Regions from separate parts of the Bacillus hominis genome, predicted to be linked through region 2. Evidence: a T-box and tRNA genes for the amino acid it is inferred to sense, from the RefSeq annotation. Region 2 holds a T-box; the other regions hold tRNA genes.
What was found. The T-box of region 2 lies ahead of asnS (asparagine--tRNA ligase). A T-box ahead of a tRNA ligase gene usually reads a tRNA of that ligase, here a tRNA-Asn.
Positions count from the first base shown of each region.

Region 1 (6,618 bases), 3.4 Mb from region 2:
AAGCAACCATCTACAGTAAAAACTGGATATGTAAAAATTGACAACGTTGCACTACATCAAAATAACCATGCAGACAGTGCAATAATTGATAACATTCGATTTAATAGCCCGGTTACTATTCTTGAGACAAATCCAGATTGGTATAAAGTATCTGTTAACAACAAAACAGGCTATATGAAAAAAGATGCAATTCTCTTCAAAAAAAATGTTCAACCAAAGAATCAATATATCGTAAATGCCAACGCATTAAACGTTCGTTCTGAACCTAATACAGAGTCTTCTATTCTAGATATATTACCAAATGGTCAATTCATTACCATTCAAGGTGAACAAGGGGATTGGTACAAAATATTACATAACGGTCAAATTGGATACGTACAAAAAACATTTGTATCTAATGGATCCACACCTCTAGTAAAAGGTGTAACTGTACAAGGTTCTCCTTCTTATACTGTTGCAACACCAAAATTAAATGTACGTAGCAACGCTAGTACAAGTAGCACTCTACTTGGCTCATTACAAAGTGGTACACAAGTACAAGTAGTAGAAACGGTAGGTACTTGGTATAAAATTCGTTTTGGCACAGGATACGGATATGTAGCAAAACACTATGTAGTGCAAAATCAAAATCAAGCACAAGCTAAAACAGCTCAACCTTCATCAATCCCAGCAGTTTTCAAATTCCCTACTCAAGGGAAAATCAGCTCCACTTTTGATATGCGCTGGGAGCAAATGCATTATGGTATAGATATAGCAGCACAAGGAAATGTCTCTATTCAAGCTGCTGCTGCAGGTAAAGTTGTGAAATCTTATTATTCAGCTAGCTACGGCAATGTCGTGTTCATCGCCCATCAAATAAATGGGAAATTATATACAACAGTTTATGCTCATATGAAGGATCGCACTGTACAAACTGGTGATCAAGTACAAACTGGACAATTAGTAGGTCATATGGGAAACACAGGTCATTCATACGGGCAACATCTCCATTTTGAATTACATAATGGGGAATGGAATTTTGAAAAAACAAATGCAGTGAACCCACTGCCATATTTAGTTAGGTAAATTTTATGCCACGCGATATACCTCTCTTTATTGAATACCTGGCCTTTTTAGGTTTAATCTGTTGTCTAGTCATTTATAATACGAACACTGTATTTTTATCTATTATTATTGCTTTTGTTGCTTTAGAAATCATTATGGAAGCATTACAAATGCGGCTAAAACAAAAAATTGCCCATATTTATAATGCAATTTTTCTTTTGAGTGCTCTTATAACAAATATAATTAGTAATGGTTTTTATTTATCTACCGTACTTCCTGTATTCTTTATAGGTGTTTTATTATTCATAGCTAGATACGTTAATGTTCCTAATAACCAAAAACATGAACAAGAAGCTTAGAAAGAGGAGACACTGTGTACCAATCTTTCAAAGATAATCCAATTCAATATATATTGAATTTATATAAAAAAATGAATACTTTTTTTGGTATACAAGGAAGTTATACTGCACAATTTCTCCTTTATGGAATGTTATTTCTTATCTTAGTTACTTTCTCCTTGTTTTACTAACAAAAAAGGATCTCACATAAACTTGAGATCCTTTTTTAATTTATATTAATTTTTAATATGTAAAATATGGTTTATCCACAAGCGTATTTTTCATAAATAAAACTAAGATTATATTTTTTCTCTAAGCTCATTCTTTGTTCATCGTCGCACCAATAGAAAAGAATATCATGAATCGTTGCATAACGCTTATTTTTAAGAAATAGTTTAAAGAATGATGGTAAACAATCATGTAATTGTATAAATATATAATTGCGTAGTATTTCTTCTTTGTATTCAATTCCCTTACAAATATACAGTAATTCTTCACAATAATATGCATGTTGTGGAACTTGGATCATTTCGAAAAATGGTACATACGATAGTAACTTTCCAATAAAATGACCATACCGATCCATTACCCCTATCGTCATATGCTCCATCATTTCTTTCATCACATATAAATAATCATCTACATGAGTTGTCTTTAAAGGGTCTAATCGATCGGAAATTTGAGAAAGTACAGCTTTTTGACAAGCTAAAACTGCTTGACTAGGTCCATAATATGATAGAAAGTCTGTACACTTACGATACTTTCGTAATAAGTCATGTGTATATAAATCATACACAAAAGTATTACAATGCATTGCTAAACTCATCATATCACTATTTAATTGCTCTTTTGACAGTAGCTTCGCTCGCTTACACATATAAAAGAATGTAAATTCCAATACTTCTTTATGAGATAATAGATGTTTGCAATCTGTTATACATTTCTCATTAAATTTAACTCGATCCCAAATCTCTACATCCTCAGCTGTTAATTCACCAATACGATATTTAATAATTAAATAGTTTAAAGCAACTGCTTTCGTCAAAAGATCCCATGTTTCATACTCCAATGAAGTTTGGACAAATTCATCTAGCCCTTGGGTTATCATAAAAGCATTTGCCTCTTCATACCAACCAATCTCTTGACATAAACGAAGAATACGTACTAGAGTTGGAATTTCATCTTTATGAAACTGCGGTAAATTCTTTACTTTATTCATGCCATATACGATAAATGCCGCTAAATTTTCTTCTTTATAAAATTCTTTTTCTTTCCATACTAATATAGTTCGCTCTTTCCCTTCACCTTTTGGATGACAAGGTACAAGCAAAGAAAATAACTCAGCGAAATTATTTGGTTCTATATATGTATCTGTAACCAAATTCCAATTTGGATCGCCCTGTACAGCCCTCATATAATTCCCCTTCCCTTTTTATCCCGCTATTTGCGTGCAGTAAGACTCCCACCTCAAAATTCAGTGAATGCGAGGAAGTTAGATGGGAGATAAAACTGCCCGTAAAAGCCCGATTGGTTCAACTAATAATCATTGGAGGATGGACAAAACCCCCAATAATTAAAGTTTCACTTTATCTATGTAGGAAATATTAATTCATTATTACATCATTAATAATAAATATTGTTATATTCAAAACCTCTCATAATACTTATATCTCTCAGTATATCATTTTTTCTCTTATTAAAAATTAGGAATGGAAAATTTAAAAAAACTGTCAAAAATATTGACTCTATACTTATTATATAATGTCTCAGATACATCACGCTAATATATTAGTTTAATCCATATATACTAGAATAATGTATCTGATCTTTATACATAATTTATTCCGTATGCTCCGAGATTTCACTTAGAGCAAACCCTGCTTGATCATCTGCTGATTTTCTTATAGCTAAATCACCTAGTGCTAGCATCCCAACAAGTTGACCGCTCTCAACTACCGGTAATCGTCTAATTTGATATTGTGCCATTAACTCTGTAGCTTTTTCAATAGAATCATCTGGAGAAACTGAAACAATGTTTGTTGTCATTACATTTGTAATTTGATTAGATCCAGGATGTTTTTCAGCAATCCCACGAACAACTAAGTCTCGATCAGTAACAAGCCCAACAACTTGTTTATTTTCAATAACAGGAATCATTCCAACCGATTCTTCCTTCATTTTTACAGCCGCCTCATATACATTATCTAACGGTGTACAATGTACGATATGAGTACTCATAAGTTCTCTAACTTGTGTCATTTTTCATCTCCTCCTTTTAATACATACCATAGCTTTTCCTAAATCCCTTTATTTATTTCAGGAAAATACGGTGATAAAAAGAGGCTTATACATAATAAAAAAGAGTCAGCAATATGCTGACTCTTTTTTTTATGACCCGTACGGGATTCGAACCCGTGTTACCGCCGTGAAAGGGCGGTGTCTTAACCACTTGACCAACGGGCCATGGCTCCGCAGGTAGGACTCGAACCTACGACCGATCGGTTAACAGCCGATAGCTCTACCACTGAGCTACTGCGGAATATATGGTGGGCCTAAATGGACTCGAACCATCGACCTCACGCTTATCAGGCGTGCGCTCTAACCAGCTGAGCTATAGGCCCATATACTTTACAGGGGCAGTAGGAATCGAACCCACACTGGAGGTTTTGGAGACCTCAGTTCTACCTTTAAACTATGCCCCTAAATGATGCCGGCTAGAGGACTTGAACCCCCAACCTACTGATTACAAGTCAGTTGCTCTACCAATTGAGCTAAGCCGGCATAAAAAAATGGTGGCTCGGGACGGAATCGAACCGCCGACACGAGGATTTTCAGTCCTCTGCTCTACCGACTGAGCTACCGAGCCAACATAAAATGGCGGTCCCGACCGGGGTCGAACCGGCGATCTCCTGCGTGACAGGCAGGCATGTTAACCACTACACCACGGGACCATTGGTTGCGGGGACAGGATTTGAACCTGCGACCTTCGGGTTATGAGCCCGACGAGCTACCGTACTGCTCCACCCCGCGACGATATTATGTTTTAAAAATAAATGGAGGAGGTAGAGGGATTCGAACCCCCGCGCGACTCTCGCCGCCTGTCGGTTTTCAAGACCGATCCCTTCAGCCGAACTTGGGTATACCTCCATGAAGGAAAAATTAATATCTTATTTATTTTTATATGTAACTAAACCACTTTTTTAAAAAATGGAGGAGGTAGAGGGATTCGAACCCCCGCGCGACTCTCGCCGCCTGTCGGTTTTCAAGACCGATCCCTTCAGCCGAACTTGGGTATACCTCCGACATATAAAAAATAAAGTGGAGCCTAGCGGGATCGAACCGCTGACCTCCTGCGTGCAAGGCAGGCGCTCTCCCAGCTGAGCTAAGGCCCCATGTTTTTGGGAAAATCGGGAAGACAGGATTTGAACCTGCGACCCCCTGGTCCCAAACCAGGTGCTCTACCAAGCTGAGCCACTTCCCGTTAATAAAAGCGCGCCCGAGAGGAGTCGAACCCCTAACCTCTTGATCCGTAGTCAAACGCTCTATCCAATTGAGCTACGGGCGCATATGGTGCCGAGGGCGGGGGTCGAACCCGCACGGTGGTCACCCACCGCAGGATTTTAAGTCCTGTGCGTCTGCCTGTTCCGCCACCCCGGCATATCATATTGAAAATTGGAGCGGAAGACGGGATTCGAACCCGCGACCCCAACCTTGGCAAGGTTGTATTCTACCACTGAACTACTTCCGCAAGACATGTATGAGTTATTTTATTAAAAGTGCGGGTGAAGGGAGTCGAACCCCCACGCCAAAGGCGCTAGATCCTAAGTCTAGTGCGTCTGCCAATTCCGCCACACCCGCATATTTTGTTAAAATGGTGAGCCATGAAGGATTCGAACCTTCGACCCTCTGATTAAAAGTCAGATGCTCTACCAACTGAGCTAATGGCTCTTAATGGCTGGGCTAGCTGGATTCGAACCAGCGCATGACGGAGTCAAAGTCCGTTGCCTTACCGCTTGGCTATAGCCCAATAATTAAGAAATGGTGGAGGGGGGCAGATTCGAACTGCCGAACCCGAAGGAGCGGATTTACAGTCCGCCGCGTTTAGCCACTTCGCTACCCCTCCGACATAAATGGTGGAGGATGACGGGATCGAACCGCCGACCCCCTGCTTGTAAGGCAGGTGCTCTCCCAGCTGAGCTAATCCTCCATTTTGCCTGGCAACGTCCTACTCTCACAGGGACAAGGTCCCAACTACCATCGGCGCTAGAGAGCTTAACTTCCGTGTTCGGTATGGGAACGGGTGTGACCTCTCTGCCATCATTACCAGACTATATTCATTTAAGACAAGAATCATTTTAACTTATTTAACTTTTAAAGTCAACAAGTTTTTTATATTCTCTCAAAACTAGATAACGTTGCTTCATATTATATGGTTAAGTCCTCGATCTATTAGTATTCGTCAGCTCCACATGTCACCATGCTTCCACCTCGAACCTATCAACCTGATCATCTTTCAGGGATCTTACTAGCTTACGCTATGGGAAATCTCATCTTGAGGGGGGCTTCATGCTTAGATGCTTTCAGCACTTATCCCTTCCGCACATAGCTACCCAGCTATGCCCTTGGCAGAACAACTGGTACACCAGCGGTGCGTCCATCCCGGTCCTCTCGTACTAAGGACAGCTCCTCTCAAATTTCCTACGCCCACGACGGATAGGGACCGAACTGTCTCACGACGTTCTGAACCCAGCTCGCGTACCGCTTTAATGGGCGAACAGCCCAACCCTTGGGACCGACTACAGCCCCAGGATGCGATGAGCCGACATCGAGGTGCCAAACCTCCCCGTCGATGTGGACTCTTGGGGGAGATAAGCCTGTTATCCCCGGGGTAGCTTTTATCCGTTGAGCGATGGCCCTTCCATGCGGAACCACCGGATCACTAAGCCCGACTTTCGTCCCTGCTCGACTTGTAGGTCTCGCAGTCAAGCTCCCTTATGCCTTTGCACTCTACGAATGATTTCCAACCATTCTGAGGGAACCTTTGGGCGCCTCCGTTACACTTTAGGAGGCGACCGCCCCAGTCAAACTGCCCACCTGACACTGTCTCCCGGGTCGATAAGACCCGTAGGTTAGAATTTCAATACAGTCAGGGCGGTATCCCACCAGCGCCTCCACCGAAGCTAGCGCTCCGGTTTCAATGGCTCCCGCCTATCCTGTACAAACTGTACCAAAATTC
Region 1 is NZ_JAUCFS010000005.1:712,866-719,483, reverse strand. It holds gene QUF93_RS06125 (SH3 domain-containing M23 family metallopeptidase) at 1-1,065, shown strand, start outside; gene QUF93_RS06120 (hypothetical protein) at 1,071-1,403, shown strand; gene QUF93_RS06115 (DUF3965 domain-containing protein) at 1,645-2,796, opposite strand; gene QUF93_RS06110 (CBS domain-containing protein) at 3,222-3,641, opposite strand; tRNA gene QUF93_RS06105 (tRNA-Glu) at 3,774-3,845, opposite strand; tRNA gene QUF93_RS06100 (tRNA-Asn) at 3,847-3,921, opposite strand; tRNA gene QUF93_RS06095 (tRNA-Ile) at 3,927-4,003, opposite strand; tRNA gene QUF93_RS06090 (tRNA-Trp) at 4,014-4,084, opposite strand; tRNA gene QUF93_RS06085 (tRNA-Thr) at 4,091-4,163, opposite strand; tRNA gene QUF93_RS06080 (tRNA-Phe) at 4,173-4,248, opposite strand; tRNA gene QUF93_RS06075 (tRNA-Asp) at 4,258-4,333, opposite strand; tRNA gene QUF93_RS06070 (tRNA-Met) at 4,336-4,412, opposite strand; tRNA gene QUF93_RS06065 (tRNA-Ser) at 4,437-4,529, opposite strand; tRNA gene QUF93_RS06060 (tRNA-Ser) at 4,591-4,683, opposite strand; tRNA gene QUF93_RS06055 (tRNA-Ala) at 4,702-4,774, opposite strand; tRNA gene QUF93_RS06050 (tRNA-Pro) at 4,790-4,863, opposite strand; tRNA gene QUF93_RS06045 (tRNA-Arg) at 4,874-4,947, opposite strand; tRNA gene QUF93_RS06040 (tRNA-Leu) at 4,951-5,039, opposite strand; tRNA gene QUF93_RS06035 (tRNA-Gly) at 5,056-5,130, opposite strand; tRNA gene QUF93_RS06030 (tRNA-Leu) at 5,160-5,240, opposite strand; tRNA gene QUF93_RS06025 (tRNA-Lys) at 5,255-5,330, opposite strand; tRNA gene QUF93_RS06020 (tRNA-Gln) at 5,335-5,409, opposite strand; tRNA gene QUF93_RS06015 (tRNA-Tyr) at 5,422-5,505, opposite strand; tRNA gene QUF93_RS06010 (tRNA-Val) at 5,514-5,589, opposite strand; rRNA gene rrf (5S ribosomal RNA) at 5,595-5,710, opposite strand; rRNA gene QUF93_RS06000 (23S ribosomal RNA) at 5,812-6,618, opposite strand, start outside.
Region 1: it encodes a tRNA-Asn, which carries the amino acid that the T-box ahead of asnS (asparagine--tRNA ligase) is inferred to sense. The anticodon was not compared.

Region 2 (7,752 bases):
ATTCCTTTTTGTGTCATACTTTCTTTCAATTTCTCATGTTCTTCTTTTAATTTTATGTAATCGTGTATGACGTTTATCGCCGTCAATACCGCTAGTCTACTCGTATCAAGCGAAGGATTCTTGGCATTGAGTTCGCGCATTTTATCATCCACAATCGCTGCTACCATGCGGATATGACTTGTACTTTCATCGCCAACAACTGAATATTGTTGACCATATATTTCTACATTAATTCGACTTTTATTTCCCTTTTGTTGTGACAACTCACCGGCCTCCAATCACGTACAGAATCCTAAAGTTTATCATACCATGAACCATCATAATATGGAAACAGAAAGAACAATCCGATATGATAAAAATAACAATATAAAAAAAGGGGCGACCATTTTGTCAAATTCTATCGTAATACAAACAAGTTCTACAGTAATTGAAGACATGAAACAACAATATAAACAAGCGCTTAGCCCAAAAATTCCGCAAGGCGGTATCTTTATGGCAAAGGTGCCATCTTGTACGATTACAGCGTATAAATCTGGAAAAGTAATGTTCCAAGGAGGCCGTGCTGAAGCAGAAGCTTCTCGTTGGCAAACTGTCTCTCAAACACCAAAATCAGCTGTGAAAAAATCGGTCAATTCACATCGTTATGCGCCGCCCGCTTCCATCGGTACAATGTCTATTCTAGGATCAGACGAAGTAGGTACCGGTGATTACTTCGGACCGATGACAGTAGTTGCTGTATATGTGGATGCGAAGCAAATTCCACTTTTAAAAGAACTTGGTGTAAAAGACTCCAAAAACTTAAACGATACTCAAATTGCTGAGATTGCAAAACAACTCCTTCACGTTGTTCCTTATAGCTCTCTCGTTCTTCACAATGAAAAATATAATGAGCTATTTGATAAAGGAAACAACCAAGGTAAACTGAAGGCTTTACTGCATAATAAAGCCATCACAAACTTATTAGCTAAAATTGCACCTACAACACCTGAGGGCATCTTAATCGACCAATTTACACAGCCTGATACATACTATAAATACTTAGCGAAACAAAAACAGGTACAACGTGAAAATGTTTATTTCGCTACAAAAGGTGAAAGCGTCCATTTAGCAGTAGCCGCCGCTTCCATTTTGGCTCGTTACTCATTCGTAAAACAATTTGACGAACTAAGCAAAAAAGCTGGCATGCCACTTCCAAAAGGTGCTGGTAAACAAGTTGATATTGCCGCTGCTAAATTAATTCAAAAAGTCGGTAAAGAAAGACTGCCTGAGTTTGTGAAGCTGCATTTTGCTAACACGGAGAAGGCTTTTCGTTTATTAAAAAAATAACTACTTTTTAGTATCGACATGATTTTCATGAACTAAACAAGGCGAAAAGAATTGAATTCTTTTCGCCTTTTACGGATGAAAAATGGGTAAATAGGATCTCACACGTTCCTATTTTCGTCGTATTTCTTCGATATATCGATATATTTCCATTTCGGCCGATATCCGTTCATTTACTATTCACATAAAAAAGGGATCCCTTTTTATGTTTAACTTCGCTTCTGCTTCTTATTTGATGAAGGTACTTTATGAGAACCCGTTTCATGCGTAGTCGTTCCTTGTCCTTCCACTTCTGAAGAACCTAAGCTTGATCTAGAATGGTCTGTTTTCACTTTCTTACTCATTACAATCACCCCCAAGATTACTTTTTACTTAAGGGTAAAAAACTATTCAACATAACACTCTGAACAGACACTCGCTACTCTTTTACTCTCGTGTCTGTTTTTCACTAATGTCCCATAGACGTTTTGCGGCATCCTTATCCAAGGCAACTTCAGACGTTTTTCCTATTTGCTTATCGGCATAGTAACCGCCACTATGATTAGTAACTCCAATTGATTCCGCTAGCCATATTAAAGTTTCAGCACCTTCCTCAGGCGTACGAGAGAAAGGTTTCATTGCTGCCATAGTTAATCGAGCAACCAGACCATTGTCCTGGTTAAAATTCGTATTCACTAGCCCCGGGTCAAAGCTATAAGCACTAACACCCGTTCCCTCCAACCGCTGTGCCAATTCAGAGGTGAATAAAATGTTAGCTAGTTTTGTTTGTGCATAACGCATTGTAGGACCGCCCATGAACTTCTTAACACCACGATACAGTTGTTCTGCATCTAAATCACCGAAATCAATTCCCTTTTTAGCCATTTTGTGACCGTGAGATGCGGTGGTGATAACACGAGCAGGAACACTTTCCTTTAAACGCTCCAACAACAAATTAGTGAGCAGGAATGGACCTAAATGGTTAACCGCCCAAGTCATCTCCAAACCGTCCTCCGTAAGCTGCCTTGTTTGAAATAAAGCACCCGCATTATTCACTAATATATCAATTCTCGGACACCTTTCTAAAATCTCAGTAGCTACCCGGCGTATAGATTGCTGGGAAGCCATATCAGCGAAAAATATATCTACCACTGCATTCCCATTCGTTAAATTTTCAATTTGAGTCATAACATCATTCGCTTTTACTTCATTACGTGCAATGATTCCTAGTTTGGCACCGCGTTCTGCAAATGCCTTAGCTGCCGCTAATCCAATACCACTTGTTGCACCGGTGATTACTATATACTTGTCACGTAATGTCCATTTTGTATGAATTGGAATTTCCCCCATCGTCCCCAAACCCCTTTCCCATTCCTATAAATGTTGCATTCGCTTTACTATATATGAAAGGAGAAGGAAACTTTGAACAACATTTTTTCCAATCTTGAAATACTTATAAAATTCGAGTTCTAGTTACACCCTTTTCCAATAAAAAAAGCGAGAGCAGTTGCTCTCGCTTTTTTCTATCTTAAAACTCTGAAGAACCTGGAGTTCTTGGGAATGGAATTACGTCACGGATGTTAGCCATACCAGTGATGTACATTAGGAAGCGCTCGAAACCTAGACCGAATCCAGCGTGTTTTGTACCGCCGTATTTTCTAAGTTCTAAGTACCACCAGTAGTCCTCTTCGTTCATACCTAATTCTTTAATTCTGTCTACTAAAACATCCATTCTTTCTTCACGTTGACTTCCGCCGATTAATTCGCCGATGCCAGGAACTAGAAGGTCAGTAGCTGCTACTGTTTTTCCATCTTCGTTCATACGCATGTAGAATGCTTTAATGTCTTTCGGATAGTCAGTTACGAATACAGGGCGTTTGAAGATTTCTTCTGATAAGTATCTTTCGTGCTCTGTTTGTAAGTCAATACCCCATTCTACTGGGTATTTGAAGTCAGCACCTGATTCTTGAAGTACTTTAATTGCTTCTGTATAAGTGATGCGACCGAAGTCAGAGTTGATTACATTGTTCATGCGCTCTAGAACTGTTTTATCAACGAAGCTGTTGAAGAAGTCCATTTCTTCTGGTGCATGCTCTAGTACGTATTTCATTGCATATTTCAGCATATCTTCTGTAAGATCCATTACATCGCCTAATTCAGCGAATGCAATCTCAGGCTCAACCATCCAGAACTCAGCTGCGTGGCGAGTTGTGTTTGAGTTTTCTGCACGGAATGTAGGTCCGAATGTGTACACATCACGGAACGCTAGTGCATAAGCTTCAGCATTCAGCTGTCCACTTACTGTTAAGTTTGTTTCTTTACCGAAGAAGTCTTTTGATTCGTCAACTTGTCCGTCTTCACCTTTTGGTACGTTGTTTAAGTCTTGCGTTGTTACGCGGAACATTTCGCCTGCACCTTCTGTATCACTACCAGTGATAATTGGTGTGTGAACATGTACGAAACCACGCTCTTGGAAGAACTGGTGAATCGCAAATGCTGCGATAGAACGTACACGGAACGTTGCAGAGAATGCATTTGTTCTTGGACGTAAGTGAGCGATTGTACGTAAGTATTCAAACGTATGACGCTTCTTTTGAAGTGGGTAATCAGAATCTGATAAGCCCTCGATATCAATTTTTTCTGCTTTAATTTCAAATGGTTGCTTCGCTCCAGGCGTTGCAATTACTTTACCTTCTACTTTAACTGAAGAGCTAAGTGGAAGCTTTGCAATTTCTTTGAAGTTCTCTAATTCTGTATCGAAAACGATTTGAACACCTTTGAAGAAGCTACCGTCGTTTAATTCGATGAAACCAAATGCTTTTGAATCACGTAAGTTACGAATCCAACCTGATACTTGTACTGTTTGATCTGCGTATTTATCTGTATCTCTATACAGACTTTTTACTAATGTGTTTTCCATAGTAAAATTCTCCTTTACTGATATATTTAAATACAAAAAAACCTTTCATCCATAAAGGGACGAAAGGTTAAACTTCGCGGTACCACCCAATTTGTCATAAAGACCAACTTTAACTCGTATGTAATACATACTTCCCGGTTTGTAACAGGCCGGATTCCCGTCTAAGTCTACTCTTGAATACAAGTTTCAATTTCGGTTAGCAACTCCAAGGTGTTCTTCACATATACCGCCTCATCAGGCTCTCACCGCCCCTGACTCGCTTTGGATTATAGTATATACTACTTTTCCTTATCATCGTCTTTCGTTTTGTTAAACTAAAATTAATGTACTACATTCGAGGGAAAGATGCAAGATGCCTTGATATATATCGGCGTTTTTTATAATATATCGAATTACCGATAACACTCGACAACCGCTCCAATAAAAAAATTGCCGGAATTAAATCCGGCAATTTTCAATTACTTACGTAACTCCGCACCAAATTTCTCTTCTACCGCTGTTAATACACGGCTATGTGCTTCTGTTACTTCTTCGTCTGTTAATGTACGTTCTGCATCGAAGTAGTTCATAGAGAATGCAAGTGATTTCTTGCCTTCTTCCATTTTTTCACCTTCGTATAAGTCGAATAGCGTTACTTCTTTCAGAAGTTCTCCGCCAGCTTCAGCAATTACTTGCTTCATTTCACCAGCTTTTGTTTCTGTTGTTACTACAACAGCCATGTCACGTGTCATAGATGGGAAACGTGGAATTGCTGAGTAATAAGTTTCTTCCACGTCTGCACCGAATACTTTTGCAAGAGATAGTTCGAATACGAATGTATCTTTCACATCTAATTGTTTTTGCGCTTCAGGGTGCAATTGACCGATGAATCCAATTACTTCGCCATCTAATACAATGTCAGCTGTACGGCCTGGGTGCATACCTTCACGTTTTGCTGGTGCATATGTGATTTGGTTTGCAACGCCAAGTACGTCGAATAATCCTTCAAGCACACCTTTAACAACGAAGAAGTCTACAACTTTCTTCTCACCTTGCCATGCATGGTGAAGAGCAAGACCTGTCATAACACCTGCAAGATGTTGTTCTTCTTTCGGAAGTTCTCCTGCTTCTGTCGGTAAGAAGATAGAACCTACTTCGTATAAAGCAACACTGTCATTTTTACGTGCAACATTGTATGAAACTGCCTCTAACAATTGTGGCACTAAGCTTAAACGAAGTTGGCTACGCTCTTCACTCATTGGAAGCGCAAGATTTACAGGAGCTTTTTCGTTCGGCTCAACCATATATTGTTTCGCTTTGTCAGCGCTTGTTAATGAATATGTGATTGCTTCATATAAACCAGCACCTTCTAGGAAGCGACGTACTTTACGACGTTTCGTTTGTGCTGATGTTAATTTACCACGTGTCATCGTTCCAGAAGGTAATGTAACTGGAATGTGGTCATAACCGTATAGACGGCCCACTTCTTCTACTAAGTCTTCTGAAATTGTAATATCAGGACGACGTGCTGGTACATTTACATGGAATGTGCCTTCTACTTCTGTGAATGGGAATTTCAAGTTTGTGAACATTGTACCCATTTCACTTGCAGAAATATCTGTACCTAATACACGGTTTACTTTTTCAGCTGTAACAGATACTGTACGCTCTTGTACTTGTAAGTTATCAGCTTCTACTACGCCTTCAAGCGCTTCTCCGCCAGCGTATTTCGCCATTAAAGCAGCTGCGTGTTGAATCGCTTCGAATGTACGTGTTGGGTCGATTCCTTTTTCAAAACGTGCACTTGATTCACTACGAAGACCTAAGTCTTTTGATGTACGGCGCACTGTTTGACCTGCAAAGTATGCAGACTCAATTAGAACGTTTACTGTATCGCTATCAACTTCAGAATCAGCTCCGCCCATTACCCCAGCAACAGCTAAAGCTTTTGTGCCGTTTGTAATTACAAGATGGTGCTCTTGTAACGTACGTTCTTGAGCATCTAATGTTTGAATTTTTTCGCCTTCTTTTGCAAGACGAACAACGATTTCTTTTGAACCTAATTTATCGTAATCGAATGCATGTAACGGTTGACCGTATTCCATTAAAATGTAGTTTGTAATATCAACTACATTGCTAATTGGACGAATGCCAGCTGCCATAAGGCGAGTTTGCATCCACATTGGTGATGGACCAATCTTTACGTTCTTCACCATTTTTGCAATGTATAACGGATTTTCTTCTTTCGCTTCTACACTTACAGAAATATAGTCAGAAGTTTTTTCTGCTGTTTCTTGTAAGTCGATAGCTGGAAGTTTTACTTCACGGCCATAAATAGCAGCTACTTCATATGCAACACCTAACATGTTTAAGCAATCTGCACGGTTTGGTGTTAAACCAAGCTCAAGTACTTCATCATGTAAGTTTAAAATTTCAAGTGCATCTGCTCCAACTTCAGCGTCACTTGGGAAGATGAAAATACCATCTGCGTATTCTTTTGAAACTAACTTTCCATCAATGCCAAGCTCTTGAAGAGCACAAACCATACCGTGAGAAGCTTCACCGCGTAGTTTTGCTTTTTTAATTTTGAAGTTACCAGGAAGTACAGCGCCAACTTTTGCAACTGGTACTTTTAAACCTTTTGCAATATTAGCAGCTCCACAAATAATTTGTACTGGCTCTTCTTCACCGATATCGATTAAGCATTTGCTTAATTTGTCAGCTTCTGGGTGTTTTTCACATTCTAATACGTGACCAACTACAACACCTTTTACACCTTTATTTAATACTTCAACGCCTTCTACTTCAATACCACTTTTCGTGATTTTGTCTGCTAGTTCTTGTGCTGTTACATCTTTAATATCTACATACTCTTGTAACCAACGATATGATACGAACATATTTATCCTCTCCTTCCCTTACGCTCGTTTGAATTGTTGTAAGAAACGTACATCATTTGTATAGAAATGACGAATGTCATCTACGCCGTATTTCAACATTGCGATACGCTCTGCGCCCATACCGAATGCGAAACCTTGATATTCTTTTGAATCATAACCAGCCATTTCAAGTACGTTCGGATGAACCATACCTGCGCCTAGAATTTCAATCCAGCCAGTCCCTTTACAAGTGCCGCAACCTTTACCGTGACACATCATACAAGAAATATCCATCTCTACAGATGGCTCTGTGAATGGGAAGAAACTTGGACGAAGACGGATTTCACGATCTTCACCGAACATCTTTTTCACGAATACTTGCAGTGTACCTTTTAAATCACTCATACGAATGTTTTTATCAATTACAAGACCTTCAATTTGCATGAACTGGTGTGAATGTGTCGCATCATCGTCATCGCGGCGATACACTTTACCAGGACAAATAATTTTGATTGGGCCTTTTTCTTTATTATTTTCCATCGTACGTGCTTGCACAGAAGATGTATGTGTACGTAGTAACGTTTCTTCTGTAATGTAGAATGTATCTTGCATATCACGTGCTGGGTGATCTTTCGGTAAGTTTAGTGCCTCGAAGTTGTAGTAGTCTTTTTC
Region 2 is NZ_JAUCFS010000005.1:4,145,479-4,153,230, forward strand. It holds gene zapA (cell division protein ZapA) at 1-263, opposite strand, end outside; gene rnhC (ribonuclease HIII) at 388-1,326, shown strand; gene QUF93_RS24130 (YuzL family protein) at 1,533-1,667, opposite strand; gene QUF93_RS24135 (SDR family oxidoreductase) at 1,750-2,652, opposite strand; gene asnS (asparagine--tRNA ligase) at 2,831-4,222, opposite strand; T-box leader at 4,275-4,526, opposite strand; gene pheT (phenylalanine--tRNA ligase subunit beta) at 4,681-7,101, opposite strand; gene pheS (phenylalanine--tRNA ligase subunit alpha) at 7,120-7,752, opposite strand, start outside.

Region 3 (7,752 bases), 320 kb from region 2:
ATGGTTGTCGTCAGCTCGTGTCGTGAGATGTTGGGTTAAGTCCCGCAACGAGCGCAACCCTTGATCTTAGTTGCCATCATTAAGTTGGGCACTCTAAGGTGACTGCCGGTGACAAACCGGAGGAAGGTGGGGATGACGTCAAATCATCATGCCCCTTATGACCTGGGCTACACACGTGCTACAATGGACGGTACAAAGAGCTGCAAGACCGCGAGGTGGAGCTAATCTCATAAAACCGTTCTCAGTTCGGATTGTAGGCTGCAACTCGCCTACATGAAGCTGGAATCGCTAGTAATCGCGGATCAGCATGCCGCGGTGGAATACGTTCCCGGGCCTTGTACACACCGCCCGTCACACCACGAGAGTTTGTAACACCCGAAGTCGGTGGGGTAACCTTTATGGAGCCAGCCGCCTAAGGTGGGACAGATGATTGGGGTGAAGTCGTAACAAGGTAGCCGTATCGGAAGGTGCGGCTGGATCACCTCCTTTCTATGGAGAATTGATGAACGCAGTTCATCAATAAACGTTGACTTGTTTCGTTTCGTTCAGTTTTGAGAGAACTATCTCTCAAGTTTAAATGTATGTTCTTTGAAAACTAGATAACAGTGTAGCTCATATTTTTTAATTTTAGTTTGGTTAAGTTAGAAAGGGCGCACGGTGGATGCCTTGACACTAGGAGTCGATGAAGGACGGGACTAACGCCGATATGCTTCGGGGAGCTGTAGTAAGCTTGATCCGAAGATTTCCGAATGGGGAAACCCACTATACGTAATGGTATGGTATCCTTACCTGAATACATAGGGTATGGAAGACAGACCCAGGGAACTGAAACATCTAAGTACCTGGAGGAAGAGAAAGCAAATGCGATTTCCGAGTAGCGGCGAGCGAAACGGAATCTAGCTCCAAACCAAGAGGCTTGCCTCTTGGGGTTGTAGGACATTCTATACGGAGTTACAAAGGAACGAGGTAGACGAAGCGACCTGGAAAGGTCCGTCACAGAGGGTAACAACCCCGTAGTCGAAACTTCGTTCTCTCTGAATGTATCCTGAGTACGGCGGAACACGTGAAATTCCGTCGGAATCTGGGAGGACCATCTCCCAAGGCTAAATACTACCGAGCGATCGATAGTGAACCAGTACCGTGAGGGAAAGGTGAAAAGCACCCCGGAAGGGGAGTGAAAGAGATCCTGAAACCAAGTGCCTACAAATAGTCAGAGCCCGTTAATGGGTGATGGCGTGCCTTTGTAGAATGAACCGGCGAGTTACGATCCCGTGCGAGGTTAAGTTGAAGAGACGGAGCCGCAGCGAAAGCGAGTCTGAATAGGGCGTTTAGTACGTGGTCGTAGACCCGAAACCAGGCGATCTACCCATGTCCAGGGTGAAGTTCAGGTAACACTGAATGGAGGCCCGAACCCACGCACGTTGAAAAGTGCGGGATGAGGTGTGGTAGCGGAGAAATTCCAATCGAACCTGGAGATAGCTGGTTCTCCCGAAATAGCTTTAGGGCTAGCCTTAAGTGTTAGAGTCTTGGAGGTAGAGCACTGATTGAACTAGGGGTCCTCATCGGATTACCGAATTCAGTCAAACCCGAATGCCAATGACTTATCCTTAGGAGTCAGACTGCGAGTGATAAGATCCGTAGTCAAGAGGGAAACAGCCCGATCGCCAGCTAAGGTCCCAAAGTGTGTATTAAGTGGAAAAGGATGTGGAGTTGCTTAGACAACTAGGATGTTGGCTTAGAAGCAGCCACCATTTAAAGAGTGCGTAATAGCTCACTAGTCGAGTGACTCTGCGCCGAAAATGTACCGGGGCTAAATACACCACCGAAGCTGTGAATTGATACCAATGGTATCAGTGGTAGGGGAGCGTTCTAAGTGCAGTGAAGTCAGACCGGAAGCGACTGGTGGAGCGCTTAGAAGTGAGAATGCCGGTATGAGTAGCGAAAGACGGGTGAGAATCCCGTCCACCGAATGCCTAAGGTTTCTGAGGAAGGCTCGTCCGCTCAGGGTTAGTCAGGACCTAAGCCGAGGCCGACAGGCGTAGGCGATGGACAACAGGTTGATATTCCTGTACCACCTCTTTATCGTTTGAGCAATGGAGGGACGCAGAAGGATAGAAGAAGCGTGCGATTGGTTGTGCACGTCCAAGCAGTTAGGCTGATAAGTAGGCAAATCCGCTTATCGTGAAGGCTGAGCTGTGATGGGGAAGCTCCTGATGGAGCGAAGTCTTTGATTCCCTGCTGCCAAGAAAAGCTTCTAGCGAGATAAAAGGTGCCTGTACCGCAAACCGACACAGGTAGGCGAGGAGAGAATCCTAAGGTGTGCGAGAGAACTCTGGTTAAGGAACTCGGCAAAATGACCCCGTAACTTCGGGAGAAGGGGTGCTTTCTTAACGGAAAGCCGCAGTGAATAGGCCCAAGCGACTGTTTAGCAAAAACACAGGTCTTCTGCGAAGCCGTAAGGCGAAGTATAGGGGCTGACACCTGCCCGGTGCTGGAAGGTTAAGGAGAGGGGTTAGCGTAAGCGAAGCTCTGAACTGAAGCCCCAGTAAACGGCGGCCGTAACTATAACGGTCCTAAGGTAGCGAAATTCCTTGTCGGGTAAGTTCCGACCCGCACGAAAGGTGTAACGATTTGGGCACTGTCTCAACCAGAGACTCGGTGAAATTATAGTACCTGTGAAGATGCAGGTTACCCGCGACAGGACGGAAAGACCCCGTGGAGCTTTACTGTAGCCTGATATTGAATTTTGGTACAGTTTGTACAGGATAGGCGGGAGCCATTGAAACCGGAGCGCTAGCTTCGGTGGAGGCGCTGGTGGGATACCGCCCTGACTGTATTGAAATTCTAACCTACGGGTCTTATCGACCCGGGAGACAGTGTCAGGTGGGCAGTTTGACTGGGGCGGTCGCCTCCTAAAGTGTAACGGAGGCGCCCAAAGGTTCCCTCAGAATGGTTGGAAATCATTCGTAGAGTGCAAAGGCATAAGGGAGCTTGACTGCGAGACCTACAAGTCGAGCAGGGACGAAAGTCGGGCTTAGTGATCCGGTGGTTCCGCATGGAAGGGCCATCGCTCAACGGATAAAAGCTACCCCGGGGATAACAGGCTTATCTCCCCAAGAGTCCACATCGACGGGGAGGTTTGGCACCTCGATGTCGGCTCATCGCATCCTGGGGCTGTAGTCGGTCCCAAGGGTTGGGCTGTTCGCCCATTAAAGCGGTACGCGAGCTGGGTTCAGAACGTCGTGAGACAGTTCGGTCCCTATCCGTCGTGGGCGTAGGAAATTTGAGAGGAGCTGTCCTTAGTACGAGAGGACCGGGATGGACGCACCGCTGGTGTACCAGTTGTTCTGCCAAGGGCATAGCTGGGTAGCTATGTGCGGAAGGGATAAGTGCTGAAAGCATCTAAGCATGAAGCCCCCTCAAGATGAGATTTCCCATAGCGTAGCTAGTAAGATCCCTGAAAGATGATCAGGTTGATAGGTTCGAGGTGGAAGCATGGTGACATGTGGAGCTGACGAATACTAATAGATCGAGGACTTAACCATATAATATGAAGCAATGTTATCTAGTTTTGAAAGAATATAAAAAACTTGTTGACTTTAAAAGTTAAATGAGTTACAATAGTTCTTGTCTTAAATGAATACAGTCTGGTAATGATGGCAGAGAGGCCACACCCGTTCCCATACCGAACACGGAAGTTAAGCTCTCTAGCGCCGATGGTAGTTGGGACCTTGTCCCTGTGAGAGTAGGACGTTGCCAGGCAATTCCGGAGGATTAGCTCAGCTGGGAGAGCACCTGCCTTACAAGCAGGGGGTCGGCGGTTCGATCCCGTCATCCTCCACCATTCTAGCCGACTTAGCTCAATTGGTAGAGCAACTGACTTGTAATCAGTAGGTTGGGGTTCAAGTCCTCTAGTCGGCACCAGCAACTATGGCGGTTGTGGCGAAGTGGTTAACGCACCGGATTGTGGCTCCGGCATTCGTGGGTTCGATTCCCATCAGTCGCCCCATTTTTCTTTTAAAATTATAATATGCGGGTGTGGCGGAATTGGCAGACGCACCAGACTTAGGATCTGGCGCCTTTGGCGTGGGGGTTCGACTCCCTTCACCCGCACTTTTAATAAAATAACTCATACATGTCTTGCGGAAGTAGTTCAGTGGTAGAATACAACCTTGCCAAGGTTGGGGTCGCGAGTTCGAATCCCGTCTTCCGCTCCAATTTTCAATATGATATGCCGGGGTGGCGGAACAGGCAGACGCACAGGACTTAAAATCCTGCGGTGGGTGACCACCGTGCGGGTTCGACCCCGCCCTCGGCACCATATGCGCCCGTAGCTCAATTGGATAGAGCGTTTGACTACGGATCGAGAGGTTAGGGGTTCGACTCCTCTCGGGCGCGTTTTTATTAACGGGAAGTGGCTCAGCTTGGTAGAGCACCTGGTTTGGGACCAGGGGTCGCAGGTTCAAATCCTGTCTTCCCGATATTTCAAAACATGGGGCCTTAGCTCAGCTGGGAGAGCGCCTGCCTTGCACGCAGGAGGTCAGCGGTTCGATCCCGCTAGGCTCCACTTATTGAATATCACTTATGGCGGTGTAGCTCAGCTGGCTAGAGCGTACGGTTCATACCCGTGAGGTCGGGGGTTCGATCCCTCCGCCGCTACCATAAGGACCTTTAGCTCAGCTGGTTAGAGCAGACGGCTCATAACCGTCCGGTCGTAGGTTCGAGTCCTACAAGGTCCACCACTCAAAGTTCATATCTCGGAGGTATACCCAAGTTCGGCTGAAGGGATCGGTCTTGAAAACCGACAGGCGGCGAGAGTCGCGCGGGGTTCGAATCCCTCTACCTCCTCCATTTTTTTAAATTAAATATTATATCATCGCGGGGTGGAGCAGTACGGTAGCTCGTCGGGCTCATAACCCGAAGGTCGCAGGTTCAAATCCTGTCCCCGCAACCAAATGGTCCCGTGGTGTAGTGGTTAACATGCCTGCCTGTCACGCAGGAGATCGCCGGTTCGACCCCGGTCGGGACCGCCATTTTTACATAAAGGCTCGGTAGCTCAGTCGGTAGAGCAGAGGACTGAAAATCCTCGTGTCGGCGGTTCGATTCCGTCCCGAGCCACCATTTTGAAATCGCAAGCCGGCTTAGCTCAATTGGTAGAGCAACTGACTTGTAATCAGTAGGTTGGGGGTTCAAGTCCTCTAGCCGGCACCACTTTCAAAATGAGCCATTAGCTCAGTTGGTAGAGCATCTGACTTTTAATCAGAGGGTCGAAGGTTCGAATCCTTCATGGCTCACCATTTTCAATTTAATGCGGGTGTAGTTTAGTGGTAAAACAAGAGCCTTCCAAGCTCTGGTCGAGAGTTCGATTCTCTTCACCCGCTTATCTATTATGGGCCTATAGCTCAGCTGGTTAGAGCGCACGCCTGATAAGCGTGAGGTCGATGGTTCGAGTCCATTTAGGCCCACCATAATTATTCCGCAGTAGCTCAGTGGTAGAGCTATCGGCTGTTAACCGATCGGTCGTAGGTTCGAGTCCTACCTGCGGAGCCATATTATAGAGAAGTACCCAAGTGGCTCAAGGGGCTCCCCTGCTAAGGGAGTAGATCGCGAACGCGGTGCGAGGGTTCGAATCCCTTCTTCTCTGCCAGATTTTGGCCCGTTGGTCAAGTGGTTAAGACACCGCCCTTTCACGGCGGTAACACGGGTTCGAATCCCGTACGGGTCATACTAAAAGAGATAGCATAATCTGCTATCTCTTTTTTGTTGTGTAAAAGCGGACTTTGGATAGTCCGCTTTTTTTATGAAATGTTGTATACTTTTTTCTATTTCAAACGTCTAACTAATAGAAAGGAGAGGGCGATGGAGTATGAAAAGATTATTGTAGAAACATCTAAAAGTATTTATAGGTATTTACTTAAAATTGGAGTAACACCAGTAGAAGCAGAGGATATCATTCAAGACACGGTACATAAAGCATTATTATCTATACCAAATATGAAAATTACTTATATAAAAACATGGTTATTTCAAGTTGCGATTAATAGGCATCGTGATCTAGCTAGAAGGCAAAAGCATATTGAAGAAATCCCGATTGAATCTATTCAACTTATTGGGACGAAGGGACTAGACGAATCACTGTTAAGAAAAGAGCTTCAAGTAGAAATACAAAGCATACTTGGAAAGATGAATCCGGTATACAAACATAAGAAAAACCCTTTCACAATCTAAACAAAACACTTAAATTGAGATTGATTCCACACCTACCACGATAACTTTACACTCTATGTGAAAAAGTTCACAAATAGGTCATAATTTGTGAAGTAATTCACAATAATCCGTGCTACAATATGAATGTAAAGAAGTTAAACAACATTAAATTAGTATTTTAATTAATTACTTAAACAATAATAAATAATATATGTAAAACAATTGAGAGGGGAAATTAAAATGAAAAAAGGTATCAATCGTGTAGTATTAGTAGGAACAGGAGCTGTAGGTTGTAGTTATGCTTACTCAATGATCAACCAAGGTGTAGCTGAAGAATTCGTACTTGTAGATGTAAATGAAGCAAAAGCAGAAGGGGAAGCAATGGACTTAAGCCATGCGGTACCATTCTCTCCAGCACCAACAAAAGTTTGGAGCGGTAGCTATGCAGATTGTAAAGATGCAGATTTAGTAGTTATCACTGCTGGATTACCACAAAAGCCAGGTGAAACTCGTTTAGACTTAGTTGAGAAAAATACAAAGATCTTTAAACAAATCGTTCGCGGTATTATGGATAGCGGATTCGATGGAATCTTCTTAATCGCAACAAACCCAGTTGATATTTTAACTTACGTAACTTGGAAAGAATCTGGCTTACCAAAAGAGCGCGTAATTGGTTCTGGTACAACTTTAGACTCTGCTCGTTTCCGTTACATGTTAGGTGACTACTTAGATGTAGATCCACGTAACGTTCATGCTTACATCGTTGGTGAACACGGTGATACTGAACTTCCAGTATGGAGCCACGCTACTGTAGGTGTACAAAAACTAGAAACAATCTTAGCGAACAACGAACAGTATAACCAAGAAGATTTAGATAAAATCTTTGAAAATGTACGCGATGCAGCTTATCACATCATCGAGCGTAAAGGCGCAACTTACTACGGAATCGGTATGTCACTACTTCGTGTAACTAAAGCGATCTTAAGCAACGAGAACAGCGTATTAACTGTATCTGCATACCTTGAAGGTCAATATGGTGAGAAAGATGCTTACGTAGGTGTTCCAGCTGTTATTAACCGCGAAGGTGTACGTGAAATAGTAGAACTTGAATTAAACGAAGAAGAAAAAGCGAAATTCGCTCATTCTGTAAAAGTGTTAAAAGAAACAATGGCACCAGTACTATAATAATTGCTAAATAATTCAGAGGCGGGAAACTGCTTCCTACCTCTGAGTTTTTATATAATTTAATATAAATTCCTTTTCCGGTTTCCCTTGTATATCCCCAATATACCCCTTTTGCTGGATAAGGGTCGTTTATAGAAAAAAGCACTCTATTTTTGAATAGAGTGCTTTTATATGTTATTTTTTCGGTGTTAGTCCTAACTTCTTTAAAATATCTGTCAGTGTCCCACTTTTTGATTTTTCTACAGGTGTTTGTGATTTTGTAGCATCTGGTTCTTATGAATTATAGTTGCAAATCTTGGTGTTCTTTATTGAGAATAAATATATACTTATGAATTTTACATTTCAATAAATTTTGTCACA
Region 3 is NZ_JAUCFS010000005.1:4,465,414-4,473,165, reverse strand. It holds rRNA gene QUF93_RS25890 (16S ribosomal RNA) at 1-489, shown strand, start outside; rRNA gene QUF93_RS25885 (23S ribosomal RNA) at 635-3,545, shown strand; rRNA gene rrf (5S ribosomal RNA) at 3,647-3,762, shown strand; tRNA gene QUF93_RS25875 (tRNA-Val) at 3,769-3,844, shown strand; tRNA gene QUF93_RS25870 (tRNA-Thr) at 3,850-3,924, shown strand; tRNA gene QUF93_RS25865 (tRNA-His) at 3,934-4,009, shown strand; tRNA gene QUF93_RS25860 (tRNA-Leu) at 4,033-4,113, shown strand; tRNA gene QUF93_RS25855 (tRNA-Gly) at 4,143-4,217, shown strand; tRNA gene QUF93_RS25850 (tRNA-Leu) at 4,234-4,321, shown strand; tRNA gene QUF93_RS25845 (tRNA-Arg) at 4,325-4,398, shown strand; tRNA gene QUF93_RS25840 (tRNA-Pro) at 4,409-4,481, shown strand; tRNA gene QUF93_RS25835 (tRNA-Ala) at 4,495-4,567, shown strand; tRNA gene QUF93_RS25830 (tRNA-Met) at 4,587-4,662, shown strand; tRNA gene QUF93_RS25825 (tRNA-Ile) at 4,666-4,742, shown strand; tRNA gene QUF93_RS25820 (tRNA-Ser) at 4,760-4,851, shown strand; tRNA gene QUF93_RS25815 (tRNA-Met) at 4,878-4,954, shown strand; tRNA gene QUF93_RS25810 (tRNA-Asp) at 4,958-5,033, shown strand; tRNA gene QUF93_RS25805 (tRNA-Phe) at 5,046-5,121, shown strand; tRNA gene QUF93_RS25800 (tRNA-Thr) at 5,136-5,211, shown strand; tRNA gene QUF93_RS25795 (tRNA-Lys) at 5,222-5,297, shown strand; tRNA gene QUF93_RS25790 (tRNA-Gly) at 5,311-5,381, shown strand; tRNA gene QUF93_RS25785 (tRNA-Ile) at 5,392-5,468, shown strand; tRNA gene QUF93_RS25780 (tRNA-Asn) at 5,476-5,550, shown strand; tRNA gene QUF93_RS25775 (tRNA-Ser) at 5,557-5,647, shown strand; tRNA gene QUF93_RS25770 (tRNA-Glu) at 5,654-5,725, shown strand; gene QUF93_RS25765 (RNA polymerase sigma factor) at 5,860-6,228, shown strand; gene QUF93_RS25760 (L-lactate dehydrogenase) at 6,448-7,392, shown strand.
Region 3: it encodes a tRNA-Asn, which carries the amino acid that the T-box ahead of asnS (asparagine--tRNA ligase) is inferred to sense. The anticodon was not compared.

Region 4 (7,752 bases), 4.0 Mb from region 2:
AGCTGGAATCGCTAGTAATCGCGGATCAGCATGCCGCGGTGAATACGTTCCCGGGCCTTGTACACACCGCCCGTCACACCACGAGAGTTTGTAACACCCGAAGTCGGTGGGGTAACCTTTATGGAGCCAGCCGCCTAAGGTGGGACAGATGATTGGGGTGAAGTCGTAACAAGGTAGCCGTATCGGAAGGTGCGGCTGGATCACCTCCTTTCTATGGAGAATTGATGAACGCAGTTCATCAATAAACGTTGACTTGTTTCGTTTCGTTCAGTTTTGAGAGAACTATCTCTCAAGTTTAAATGTATGTTCTTTGAAAACTAGATAACAGTGTAGCTCATATTTTTTAATTTTAGTTTGGTTAAGTTAGAAAGGGCGCACGGTGGATGCCTTGACACTAGGAGTCGATGAAGGACGGGACTAACGCCGATATGCTTCGGGGAGCTGTAAGTAAGCTTTGATCCGAAGATTTCCGAATGGGGAAACCCACTATACGTAATGGTATGGTATCCTTACCTGAATACATAGGGTATGGAAGACAGACCCAGGGAACTGAAACATCTAAGTACCTGGAGGAAGAGAAAGCAAATGCGATTTCCTGAGTAGCGGCGAGCGAAACGGAATCTAGCCCAAACCAAGAGGCTTGCCTCTTGGGGTTGTAGGACATTCTATACGGAGTTACAAAGGAACGAGGTAGACGAAGCGACCTGGAAAGGTCCGTCACAGAGGGTAACAACCCCGTAGTCGAAACTTCGTTCTCTCTTGAATGTATCCTGAGTACGGCGGAACACGTGAAATTCCGTCGGAATCTGGGAGGACCATCTCCCAAGGCTAAATACTACCTAGTGATCGATAGTGAACCAGTACCGTGAGGGAAAGGTGAAAAGCACCCCGGAAGGGGAGTGAAAGAGATCCTGAAACCGTGTGCCTACAAATAGTCAGAGCCCGTTAATGGGTGATGGCGTGCCTTTTGTAGAATGAACCGGCGAGTTACGATCCCGTGCGAGGTTAAGTTGAAGAGACGGAGCCGCAGCGAAAGCGAGTCTGAATAGGGCGTTTAGTACGTGGTCGTAGACCCGAAACCAGGTGATCTACCCATGTCCAGGGTGAAGTTCAGGTAACACTGAATGGAGGCCCGAACCCACGCACGTTGAAAAGTGCGGGGATGAGGTGTGGGTAGCGGAGAAATTCCAATCGAACCTGGAGATAGCTGGTTCTCCCCGAAATAGCTTTAGGGCTAGCCTTAAGTGTTAGAGTCTTGGAGGTAGAGCACTGATTGAACTAGGGGTCCTCATCGGATTACCGAATTCAGTCAAACTCCGAATGCCAATGACTTATCCTTAGGAGTCAGACTGCGAGTGATAAGATCCGTAGTCAAGAGGGAAACAGCCCAGATCGCCAGCTAAGGTCCCAAAGTGTGTATTAAGTGGAAAAGGATGTGGAGTTGCTTAGACAACTAGGATGTTGGCTTAGAAGCAGCCACCATTTAAAGAGTGCGTAATAGCTCACTAGTCGAGTGACTCTGCGCCGAAAATGTACCGGGGCTAAATACACCACCGAAGCTGCGAATTGATACCAATGGTATCAGTGGTAGGGGAGCGTTCTAAGTGCAGTGAAGTCAGACCGGAAGGACTGGTGGAGCGCTTAGAAGTGAGAATGCCGGTATGAGTAGCGAAAGACGGGTGAGAATCCCGTCCACCGAATGCCTAAGGTTTCCTGAGGAAGGCTCGTCCGCTCAGGGTTAGTCAGGACCTAAGCCGAGGCCGACAGGCGTAGGCGATGGACAACAGGTTGATATTCCTGTACCACCTCTTTATCGTTTGAGCAATGGAGGGACGCAGAAGGATAGAAGAAGCGTGCGATTGGTTGTGCACGTCCAAGCAGTTAGGCTGATAAGTAGGCAAATCCGCTTATCGTGAAGGCTGAGCTGTGATGGGGAAGCTCCTTATGGAGCGAAGTCTTTGATTCCCCGCTGCCAAGAAAAGCTTCTAGCGAGATAAAAGGTGCCTGTACCGCAAACCGACACAGGTAGGCGAGGAGAGAATCCTAAGGTGTGCGAGAGAACTCTGGTTAAGGAACTCGGCAAAATGACCCCGTAACTTCGGGAGAAGGGGTGCTTTCTTAACGGAAAGCCGCAGTGAATAGGCCCAAGCGACTGTTTAGCAAAAACACAGGTCTCTGCGAAGCCGTAAGGCGAAGTATAGGGGCTGACACCTGCCCGGTGCTGGAAGGTTAAGGAGAGGGGTTAGCGTAAGCGAAGCTCTGAACTGAAGCCCCAGTAAACGGCGGCCGTAACTATAACGGTCCTAAGGTAGCGAAATTCCTTGTCGGGTAAGTTCCGACCCGCACGAAAGGTGTAACGATTTGGGCACTGTCTCAACCAGAGACTCGGTGAAATTATAGTACCTGTGAAGATGCAGGTTACCCGCGACAGGACGGAAAGACCCCGTGGAGCTTTACTGTAGCCTGATATTGAATTTTGGTACAGTTTGTACAGGATAGGCGGGAGCCATTGAAACCGGAGCGCTAGCTTCGGTGGAGGCGCTGGTGGGATACCGCCCTGACTGTATTGAAATTCTAACCTACGGGTCTTATCGACCCGGGAGACAGTGTCAGGTGGGCAGTTTGACTGGGGCGGTCGCCTCCTAAAGTGTAACGGAGGCGCCCAAAGGTTCCCTCAGAATGGTTGGAAATCATTCGTAGAGTGCAAAGGCATAAGGGAGCTTGACTGCGAGACCTACAAGTCGAGCAGGGACGAAAGTCGGGCTTAGTGATCCGGTGGTTCCGCATGGAAGGGCCATCGCTCAACGGATAAAAGCTACCCCGGGGATAACAGGCTTATCTCCCCCAAGAGTCCACATCGACGGGGAGGTTTGGCACCTCGATGTCGGCTCATCGCATCCTGGGGCTGTAGTCGGTCCCAAGGGTTGGGCTGTTCGCCCATTAAAGCGGTACGCGAGCTGGGTTCAGAACGTCGTGAGACAGTTCGGTCCCTATCCGTCGTGGGCGTAGGAAATTTGAGAGGAGCTGTCCTTAGTACGAGAGGACCGGGATGGACGCACCGCTGGTGTACCAGTTGTTCTGCCAAGGGCATAGCTGGGTAGCTATGTGCGGAAGGGATAAGTGCTGAAAGCATCTAAGCATGAAGCCCCCCTCAAGATGAGATTTCCCATAGCGTAAGCTAGTAAGATCCCTGAAAGATGATCAGGTTGATAGGTTCGAGGTGGAAGCATGGTGACATGTGGAGCTGACGAATACTAATAGATCGAGGACTTAACCATATAATATGTAGCAATGTTATCTAGTTTTGAAGGAATATATATTTAAAATTCCTTTTGACATTCTGAAAAGAATGTGTATAATGATAAAAGTCTGGTAATGATGGCAGAGAGGTCACACCCGTTCCCATACCGAACACGGAAGTTAAGCTCTCTAGCGCCGATGGTAGTTGGGACCTTGTCCCTGTGAGAGTAGGACGTTGCCAGGCTTATATTGTTCCGCAGTAGCTCAGCGGTAGAGCTATCGGCTGTTAACCGATCGGTCGTAGGTTCGATTCCTACCTGCGGAGCCATTATGCTTCCATAGCTCAGCTGGTAGAGTACTTCCATGGTAAGGAAGAGGTCACCGGTTCAAGCCCGGTTGGAAGCTTGGGAAAATTTTTTATTTTTTGGCCCGTTGGTCAAGTGGTTAAGACACCGCCCTTTCACGGCGGTAACACGGGTTCGAATCCCGTACGGGTCATCACTTTTGGAGGATTAGCTCAGCTGGGAGAGCACCTGCCTTACAAGCAGGGGGTCGGCGGTTCGATCCCGTCATCCTCCACCATATATTTTTAAATGTCGGAGGGGTAGCGAAGTGGCTAAACGCGGCGGACTGTAAATCCGCTCCTTCGGGTTCGGCAGTTCGAATCTGCCCCCCTCCACCATTTTCTTTAAAATAACCTGAAAGGGTTTATTTTTTTGAAAAGATAACCATACTAGTAAATATTAATGGGCTATAGCCAAGCGGTAAGGCAACGGACTTTGACTCCGTCATGCGCTGGTTCGAATCCAGCTAGCCCAGCCATTTACGAGCCATTAGCTCAGTTGGTAGAGCATCTGACTTTTAATCAGAGGGTCGAAGGTTCGAATCCTTCATGGCTCACCATTTTCGCGGAAGTAGTTCAGTGGTAGAATACAACCTTGCCAAGGTTGGGGTCGCGGGTTCGAATCCCGTCTTCCGCTTAATTACTAAGGGGCCTTAGCTCAGCTGGGAGAGCGCCTGCCTTGCACGCAGGAGGTCAGCGGTTCGATCCCGCTAGGCTCCATATAAATGGGGAAAGCTTACATCAAATGATGTAAGCTTTTTTTGTGTTTAAATTCCATTCCAAAAGGAAACTTTTCCGTATATCGTTTAGAATGAAAAAAAGGATTGAATAAGGGGGAGGTAATTATGAAAGTTGTCATTGCATCGGATTCATATAAAGAAAGCCTGAAAGCTATAGAGGTATGTGAAGCTATTGAAAGAGGCTTTGCAGCAATTTTTCCTAAAGCAGAGTATGTTAAAGTACCAATTGGAGATGGAGGCGAAGGAACGGTTGAATCTCTTGTTGGTGCTACAATGGGGAGAATTATAACACTTAGTGTGACAGGACCGCTTGGAGGGAGCGTGCAAGCCTTTTATGGTATGTCTAAGGATAAGAAGACAGCATTTATTGAAATGGCAGCAGCATCAGGATTACAACACGTTCCAATTGAAAAGAGAAACCCGCTTATTACAACGACAAAAGGGACAGGCGAACTTATATTACATGCATTAGATCAAGGAGCTAAACACATTATTTTAGGGCTTGGAGGAAGTGCTACAAATGATGGTGGGGCTGGTATGCTATCTGCCTTAGGCGCAAGATTTATAAATAGGAAAGGTGAGGTAATAGAACCCTCTGGAGGGACATTGCATTTGATAACCACTGTTGACCTTTCTAGGATTGATTCACGCCTGGAGGATATAAAGTTAGAAGCAGCATGTGATGTAGATAACCCTTTAGTTGGACTGAGCGGGGCATCTTTTATATTTGCGAGGCAAAAAGGTGCGAATGTAGAGATGATGAAAGAGCTAGATGAGAATTTAAAACATTATGCTAATATACTTAAACAACATGTGTCTTTTGATGTATCTGAAATACCAGGTGCGGGGGCAGCTGGAGGAATGGGAGCCGCTGTCGTTGCAGTGCTAAAGGGACAGCTAAGAAAAGGGATTGAAATTGTATTAGATTATACAAATTTTGATAAGTGTATAGAAGGTGCCGATCTTATTGTAACTGGTGAGGGAAGAATAGATGAACAAACAGCTTATGGAAAAGCTCCTGTTGGTGTCGCGAAGCGGGCGAAATGTCGTCATATTCCTGTAATTGCTATTGGTGGATCTGTATCTCCGAACTATACAATTGTTTATGAAAAGGGAATTGATGCAGTGTTTAGTATTACAGCCAGTCCAATGACATTAGAAGAAGCATATAAAGCGGCAGAAGAGAATATCGAAATGACAGCAAAAAATATTGCAGCAGTGTGGAAACTAGCATCAGAAAAACGCTTCTAAATATAGAAGTGTTTTTTAATCCAGTTATTTGAGAATATTTTGTGTAATCCTAGATGGTGATGGAGAAAAGCACTCATAAAAATATTAGCTGATAGAAAAGTTAGTTGGTTCATTAAGTTAAGTTTATACATAGAACAGTTTGAAAATTGGGATTCCAACGTAAATATAAGTGAATAAAATGTATATCCATGCAGAAAAATGTCGAGTTGAGTCAGACTATAAAAAAGATTTAAAATATTTAGTGAAGGCATAAAAGGGGGATACTATCTATGAAAAAAGAAATCTCAGTTATTGGAGTTCCAATGGATTTAGGACAGATGCGTCGTGGGGTTGATATGGGACCAAGCGCGATCCGTTATGCAGGGGTAATTGAAAGAATCGAAGAAATTGGATATAACGTAAAAGATATGGGAGATATATGTATAGAGAGAGAAAAAGAAATAGATGAAAATACAAAGTTAAGAAACCTTACACAAGTTGCAACTGTATGTAATGAATTAGCAAGTAAGGTTGATAATATTATAGAAGAAGGTCGTTTTCCACTTGTATTGGGCGGCGATCATAGTATTGCTATCGGTACGTTAGCTGGTGTAGCGAAACATTATAAAAATTTAGGTGTTATTTGGTATGATGCACACGGTGATTTAAATACAGAAGAAACTTCACCATCAGGAAATATTCACGGTATGTCACTTGCTGCAAGTTTAGGTTATGGACATTCTTCACTTGTAGACTTATATGGGGCATACCCGAAAGTGAAAAAAGAGAACGTTGTAATTATCGGTGCACGTGCATTAGATGAAGGGGAAAAAGACTTTATTCGTAATGAAGGCATTAAAGTATTTTCAATGCATGAAATTGATCGTATGGGTATGACGGCTGTTATGGAAGAAACAATTGCTTACTTATCTCATACTGACGGTGTTCATTTATCATTAGATTTAGATGGTCTTGATCCTCATGATGCACCAGGAGTTGGGACGCCTGTAATTGGTGGTCTATCGTATCGTGAAAGCCACTTAGCGATGGAAATGTTAGCAGAAGCTGATATTGTTACATCTGCTGAATTTGTTGAAGTAAATACGATTTTAGATGAGAGAAACAGAACAGCAACAACAGCGGTTGCTTTAATGGGGTCTTTGTTCGGTGAAAAACTAAAATAAATGTAAGAAAAGCAACTGAGAAGTTGCTTTTTTTATTTGAAAATAAGCGTATAATAATGACTTATATTATACTGTACTGTAGGGTAAGAAAGTTTGACATCTTACCAATTTAGGCCGAAGGAGGTCGTTTGTAATTGTCGTTTGTTTCATGTATGGTATAATTAACTAGTTGTTGGAAATACATACAGATAGAGCATAAAACAATATTTCAATATATGGATAGAATTGCTCGTAAGTAGGAGGAAGGGTTAGCATGCCTTTTGAAGATACGACCATTTTGAAATATCTTAGTACGGCATTAGATATTGCTGTTGTATGGTTTATTATATATAAGCTAATTCTTATAATCCGGGGTACGAAGGCTGTTCAACTTTTAAAAGGTATTACAGTTATTATTGTCGTCCGGATGATCAGTATTTTACTTGAATTGCATACGCTATATTGGCTAACGGAACAAGTATTAACGTGGGGATTCTTAGCTGTTATTATTATCTTTCAGCCAGAATTGCGAAGAGCACTTGAGCAGCTAGGACGAGGTAGCTTGTTTTCGCGTGTGGGAACTCACGAGGACGATGAACCTGAAATTGTTGCAACAGCGATAGCGAAAGCAACGGAATATATGGGAAAACGTAGAATTGGTGCATTAATTACTTTATCAAAAGAGACCGGTATGGGTGATTATGTGGAAACGGGTATTCCGCTGAACGCAAATGTGTCATCAGAATTACTTATTAATATTTTTATTCCAAATACACCTCTTCATGACGGAGCGGTAATTATGCAAGGAAGTACAATTAAAGCAGCAGCATGCTATCTTCCATTATCAGAAAGTCCGTTTATTTCTAAAGAATTAGGAACTAGACATCGTGCTGCAATGGGAGTTAGTGAAGTTACTGATAGTATTACAGTAGTTGTGTCTGAAGAAACTGGTCAAATTTCTTTAACGAAAAATGGTAAGTTGCATCGTGATTTGAAGACAGAACAGCTGAAGGATATGTTATTAGCTGAATTTAGT
Region 4 is NZ_JAUCFS010000005.1:152,355-160,106, forward strand. It holds rRNA gene QUF93_RS03275 (16S ribosomal RNA) at 1-211, shown strand, start outside; rRNA gene QUF93_RS03280 (23S ribosomal RNA) at 357-3,278, shown strand; rRNA gene rrf (5S ribosomal RNA) at 3,369-3,484, shown strand; tRNA gene QUF93_RS03290 (tRNA-Asn) at 3,494-3,568, shown strand; tRNA gene QUF93_RS03295 (tRNA-Thr) at 3,573-3,645, shown strand; tRNA gene QUF93_RS03300 (tRNA-Glu) at 3,667-3,738, shown strand; tRNA gene QUF93_RS03305 (tRNA-Val) at 3,747-3,822, shown strand; tRNA gene QUF93_RS03310 (tRNA-Tyr) at 3,839-3,922, shown strand; tRNA gene QUF93_RS03315 (tRNA-Gln) at 3,988-4,062, shown strand; tRNA gene QUF93_RS03320 (tRNA-Lys) at 4,068-4,143, shown strand; tRNA gene QUF93_RS03325 (tRNA-Gly) at 4,149-4,220, shown strand; tRNA gene QUF93_RS03330 (tRNA-Ala) at 4,231-4,303, shown strand; gene QUF93_RS03335 (glycerate kinase) at 4,429-5,574, shown strand; gene rocF (arginase) at 5,844-6,737, shown strand; gene cdaA (diadenylate cyclase CdaA) at 6,991-7,752, shown strand, end outside.
Region 4: it encodes a tRNA-Asn, which carries the amino acid that the T-box ahead of asnS (asparagine--tRNA ligase) is inferred to sense. The anticodon was not compared.